Regions from separate parts of the Bacillus mesophilum genome, predicted to be linked through region 1. Evidence: riboswitches for the same ligand, from Rfam matches in the RefSeq annotation. Region 1 holds a riboswitch; the other holds the start of a gene.
What was found. A riboswitch is a leader RNA that binds a small molecule or an ion and turns the genes downstream of it on or off. The one in region 1 is predicted to bind thiamine pyrophosphate.

Region 1 (3,116 bases):
TTGCTCCATGTCTTCTCTGCCTCCTGATACATATTTGCTTTTCTGTATAAATCATAAAAATGGTTTGTTGGACCATGACCCCTGCCTATATCAAGGCTATGCTCAATCGCCATATGTATATATGATTTGCTTCGCTTCACCGCTTCAAGCATATCAAACCCGCGAGCAAGGTTAGCAGCAATTGCCGAAGAAAGAGTACACCCTGTGCCATGTGTATTTTTTGTCTCAATTCTCGTGCCGCTAATCCAATGAAAATCGGTTCCATCATAATACAAATCATCTGGATCCCCTTTCATATGCCCTCCCTTTAACAACACCGATCTGGCGCCAAGTTTTGTAATCTCCACACATGCTTTCTCCATGTCTTTCTTGTTTGAAATAGGATAACCAAGAATGACCTCTGCTTCTGGAATATTAGGGGTAATAATAGTTGCGATCGGAAGCATGTGTTCTATTAAAGAAGTCACTGCCTCTGCTCTCAGCAAATGATGACCGCCTTTTGAAACCATGACTGGATCAAGCACAATATTAGACGGCGCATATTTTTGCAAGCCTTGTGCAACCGTCTCAATTGTGGATGCAGATGACAGCATCCCGATTTTTACGGCATCAACCGTAATATCATCAAATACAGCTTCTATTTGATCTCTGATAATATTTACTTCGATATCCTGTACAGAACGCACTTCCCGTGTATTTTGAGCTGTAATAGCAGTAATAACGGACATCCCAAAAACGCCATTTGCGCTAAATGATTTTAAGTCCGCTTGAATACCGGCACCTCCGCCTGAGTCTGAGCCTGCAATCGTCAATGCTGTTTTCATTGTAAAATGCCCCCTAATGCTTTATTTTTCACCATTACTTTCAATAATCCGTAACCCATCAAAGCACCTGTAAAGCTGCTGAAGATAAATGCCGGCACAAACCCAAATAGCGCTGCTTCCTGTCCAAGGAAAAGCACAGAAATCGGATAGGTTGCCATTGCGCCTAATATGCCTGTTCCAACCACTTCACCTGCTGCAGCAAAACTGAGTTTACGAGTTTTGGTGAAAAGAATAGCTGCTAAAAAGGCGCCAATCATACTGCCTGGATAAGCAAAAATACTGCCAGTTCCCAGCATATTTCTTAAAGTTGATGAAAGAAAAGCTTGAATAACTGCATACCATGGGCCAAGCAAAACAGCTGAAAGCACATTAGCAAAATGCTGAATAGGAAAGATTTTTGCAAATCCTACCGGTATGTAAATAAGACTGCTTGAAACCGTCGTAATAGCTGCAATAAATGCAGTAATGGTTAGTTTTTTTGTACTGCTCATCATCTTTTGTTTCCCCCTTCATATTTAATTAGTGTCAATCTTCATATTACATAAGCCAATCTCTTCCCTCCCAGCAGCTCATTTTCTAAATGAATACGGCTTATTCCTTAAAATAAAAAACCGCTCCTATACCAGAAGCGGTTAACAAACAGTACATGTGCACTTATGTTAACTGCTTCCCTACGCTAGTCTTAACTAGATCAGGTTCAAAGGGTTCTTCTCAGCCAATTTGGCGCCCCCAGCAGATTTTAAATTTTCAAGTTTTCACCACATTAAAATATTTTGATTTCTGATCCATTGGCTAAAAAAATGACTCCATAGAAACAAAAAGCCACTCATGTAAACACGAGCGGCGGATATGTATAGATCAGCAGATTATAATCTATAGCACTTCCCTACGCCAGTGTTAACAGGATCAGGTTCAAAGGGTTTGGCATGACTGCCATCTCAGTCTTATAAAGACACCCCTAGTGTAAGAAGTATTCATTTTTCAACACTATCATAACATTTTTGTATTATTTTGCAAACGTCATGTCTTTTCTAAAAATTCCTCTATATCCTTTTTTTGCTCCTCATATAGCTTTTCTCCCATAAGAGCCAGTTCATGTGAAAATGACACATCATCAAATGGCATTTCTTTTTCCAGCTCGGCATTGAGACGTAAATATTGATCATGCAGCAAGTGCCGGCAATGATATGAAATAGCTTCAGAAGAAATATGAAGTGCAAGATCAAGAAGTTTCGGTGTCATTTTTAGAGAGGGAAATTGAAAAGGCAGCCAGCTTTGAGCACCCCATTCTCTGCCTTCCCCTTCCTTAAAAGGAATAGATTGCAGTCCGGTCCCAATCGATAAAACATGGATATCTTCAAGTTTCTGATGAAAAAAACTGAGTGCCTCTGTGATCGTAACTAATGTTGGATTATTTGCCCATAAGCCGCCATCAATGGCTAAAAGTTTATTTTGCATTTCATTAGGGGGAAAATAAACCGGTGCAGAACAGGATGAAAGCACGGCATCCCACAGTTTAATATCTTCCTTTTTCTCTCCAGGACTGCGTACATGTGAGCGATGGACATACGGCTTTCCTTTATGAATATCGACCGCTGGTAAAAGCAATGGCTTTTCCACTTCACAAAGCAATGTCTCTCCGTAGGCATCTTGTAAATATTTTCGTAAATGATGGTTTGTATAAATGCTTTTAAATAAACCAACTGTGGCGTGTCTTTCAAAAATCTTTTCACCATGCTGAAGATAAATTTCATAAACATCTTCCATTTCCTTACCTACAGATGCAGCAGCTGCAATAATGGCACCTGTACTGGTTCCAGCAAAAACATCAAATAGATCTGCAATCTTACATTTATATTGTTTTTCAATATTTTTTAAGACGGTGACCGCCAAAATACCCCGTATTCCGCCGCCATCAATAGCTAAAATTTTCACATACTCACCTATATATTCGTTTCTTATAATGTTCCCTGATAATCCCTATCTATACAGATATTGATATATACTTTGAGCGCTTTCTTTAGGCATCTGGCATCTGAATACCAGCTTGGTTATATTGGAAGATAAAAAAGAGTTATCATCCTATTTATTTTTACAGCAAATTATTTCTATATTATAATTCTCTTAAAATGTAAAAGGAAATGGGGATCATCGCTTAATATGCATAAAAAAATTATCTTAACAGGTTTTATGGGTTCTGGTAAAACAACTGTGGGACAAATAATTGCCAAAGAGCTAAAAGTTCCTTTTATCGATGTCGATGAAGAAATAGAAAAATGGTATGATCTAAAA
Region 2 (3,116 bases), on a different contig from region 1:
TAACCCCCTCCTACAAAATGAATAAGCTCTACTTTATCACCAGTATTTAATTGATGGCTTTCATATCTATCCTTCAGTACAATGTCTTGATTGATTTCTACAATAACAATACGATTTTGCAGTTCTAAAAAGGCTAGAAGCTGAGCAGTCGTTTTTACGTGCTCTGGCAATTCATGTACCTTCCCGTTTAGCTCGATTTTCACCTATTCACCCCCTCCCAATTGAAACGGCCGATGGAAGGCGATCAATTTTAAATGCTTCGACCCATTCTGAATTAACTGGATTGCCGCTTATTAAATTGGCGATCATTTTCCCTGTTCCAGGAGCTAACAATATTCCGTTTCTTTGATGACCAGCTGCAAAGTAGAGACCTTTCTGTTCCGGATGTTCTCCGATAAAAGGAAAACCATCAAAAGTTTGCGGTCTTAAGCCAGCCCAGCTTCTCAGCCATCTCATTCCTTGAATGGAAGGCAGCATTTCTTTTGCCTTTTTAATCACCATCTCTATCCCCTCAAGGGTAGGTTCTTCATTCCAGTCATCCCATCTTTTCGTAGCACCCACAATGAGTTCATTATTGTTTCTTGGAACAATATAATGCTGATCATGGAAGATGGAGTGGACAAGCGGCAGCTGATCATTTAAGACTGCAATACACTCACCTTTTACTGGAATAATCGCATTCATTAACCCTGTTTGCTGAAAGAAATAATTGCTCCACACACCGCTGGCAATCACCACCTGATCTGCCGTAAACGATCCCTGTGTGATATTAACCTTGTAGTGGCTGTATTCATTAACCACAGAAAAAACCTTCGTAAATTCATAAATCTCTGCCCCAAGAAGTAATGCCCCTTTACTGAAACTATTAGAAGCAATGGCAGGTGTTACGTGGACGTCCTCCTTTAAAAATGACGCTCCAATGATTTGATCCGTTAAATGGGGTACTTTTCTTTTTGCTTCCTCTCTTGTCAGCCATTCTACGGCTGGCAGCTGCATAAGAGAATTCCTTTCTTCTCTCTCCTCGGATGTGAAGGCAAGCTGAAGCAGTCCGCCTTTTTTCATTTCAAAATCCATTCCCGTTTGTTCTTTTAATTCATGATATAGCTCCTTGTATAAAAGCTGGCTGCTGCGTGCAAAGGAGTATACATGCTGAAATTCCTTATATTCCGAATGAGCACCAAGCATACCGGCTGCGGCACTAGTTGACCGACTCCCAATTTTCCGCTCTTCGAATAGAGCAACTTTGCGTTTATCCTTTGCCAAATAATAAGCGATTGCACTGCCAATAATTCCGCCTCCTATGACAGCCACTTCAGTGTGATTGGTTTTTAACATATGCACACCTCTCCTTTAATCTTCTAGCTGCGTCAGCTGGGTTACTGGATGCAAAGATTGCTGACATAACAGCTGCTCCATCCGCTCCATATGAGGCAACTTGTTCAATACGATCCTCATCAATACCGCCTATGACGTACAGTGGGATTGAAACAGATCTTTTTATATCTCGGATGGAGCTTAATGGAATTGGCTCCTTTCCCTTTTTGCTGTTTGTCGGAAAACAATGGCCATACAGCATATATGCTGCACCTTGTTTTTCCGCTCTTAACGCTTCTTCCAGGCTATGAACTGATATGCCTGCATTTAAATGGGGGTAGGTTTCTTTCACCTGCTCAAGCGGCAGTCCATTTCCCGGCAAGTGCAGCTGCTGCAGCTGTAAAAGGAGAGCAACATCCATACGATCATTCATTAGCAGCTTTTCCTTTGGCACTCCCTCATCAATTAAGCGCTTACCTAATTGATGCAGTTCCCCCGCACTTCGCTGTTTCTCTCTAATTTGGATGGAATCAACATAAGGATAAATTTGAATAATTGATTTTATCAGTTCATTGATCTTTTGATACCCATTCGTAACAGCCATCAGCTTCACATTCTCAGCCCCTTTCTTTTTCGGCCAAACAAAAAACCACTCCCCTAAATATAGGAAAGTGGTTAAAATTTGCGCACGCTTTAATAAGCGCAAATGTATAATTAATAGCGCCACTTTCCTACGCAGGTACGAACCTGTTCAGGTTATGAGGGTTTAAAAGTAACTACTTTATTCTCAGCCCTTATCAAGGGATCCCCTAGTGTAATTCGTATTATAAAGATGTTATACATATTTTAGCATAAATCAAATAAATTTCCACACTTTTCACATTTTTATGACGTCTCCATCAAGCTTAAGAAGTCGCATTCTGAGATGTAAACTCTTTTTTGTTCAATCTGTTCTCCATCAGTATCAATATCTCATTTGATTTATGGTATATCTATACACAAAAAAAGAAGCAGTGCGTAGGAGCACTGCTTTTCGATGCTATGATTTCATTTCAACTGAATTTTTTTTCACAGTTTTTAAGTTTCTTCTAATCATCTCTTCTGCTAGCATTGCAATAAAATCTTCATCAAGTTCTAGTCTTATAGCATCTTGATAGGCTTCGATTAATTCCTCATTTGACATTTTCAAAACAAACCTTACCCCTTTGACACAGTTTTACCCTTATATTTTACATTTTGTTCTGTAACAGTACAAAGTAAATTTTTATATTTCCTTCAAAGATGAAAGTGCGAGGACAAGGGCTTTCCGATAAAATTCCTCTCGCTCTGCTGATAGTTGGCCTTCAATTTTAGAGTAAATTCTCTCAAAATTATCAATTATATGCTCTGTTTTCATTCCCCTGCTCGTTAATACATTGTTAAGCCAATGAGAATAATCGAGGAAAATCTTTGGTTCATTGACTGAAAATGCAGTTTCGAGATTTTTAAAGTGATGCCCGTTATCTTCCTTGCACTTTTCTTTTCCCCTTTCTCCAAATCGCTCCATTAGTTCAGGGTAGGCAAGATATGTATCCCTCATGACATCTTCTATAATGTTTGCAATAACTATATCGTCATTCATCCTTATCACCTCTATCAAAAGCAATTCCGAAGCTTCATTTACGATCCTTACATATCTATAGGCAGGATAATGGTAAATTGTGAACCGATTCCCGCTTCACTTTTTACCTCAATTGTACCTCCATGCATATTGATAATGTGCAGAGAAACAGCCAATCCAATTCCAGTACCCTTCTCTTTCA

Region 2: another riboswitch for thiamine pyrophosphate. It lies ahead of F7732_RS18645 (thiamine phosphate synthase); the one in region 1 lies ahead of thiW (energy coupling factor transporter S component ThiW).

Annotation. Positions count from the first base shown of each region.
Region 1 is NZ_WBOT01000001.1:944,570-947,685, forward strand. Features, by position in the region: gene thiD (bifunctional hydroxymethylpyrimidine kinase/phosphomethylpyrimidine kinase) at 1-824, opposite strand, end outside; gene thiM (hydroxyethylthiazole kinase) at 1-9, opposite strand, end outside; gene thiW (energy coupling factor transporter S component ThiW) at 821-1,315, opposite strand; TPP riboswitch at 1,476-1,565, opposite strand; TPP riboswitch at 1,691-1,794, opposite strand; gene F7732_RS04640 (CBASS cGAMP-activated phospholipase) at 1,845-2,759, opposite strand; gene F7732_RS04645 (shikimate kinase) at 2,985-3,116, shown strand, end outside.
Region 2 is NZ_WBOT01000007.1:126,374-129,489, forward strand. Features, by position in the region: gene thiS (sulfur carrier protein ThiS) at 1-203, opposite strand, end outside; gene thiO (glycine oxidase ThiO) at 208-1,335, opposite strand; gene F7732_RS18645 (thiamine phosphate synthase) at 1,313-1,918, opposite strand; TPP riboswitch at 2,026-2,135, opposite strand; gene sda (sporulation histidine kinase inhibitor Sda) at 2,354-2,497, opposite strand; gene F7732_RS18655 (hypothetical protein) at 2,579-2,935, opposite strand; gene F7732_RS18660 (ATP-binding protein) at 2,983-3,116, opposite strand, start outside.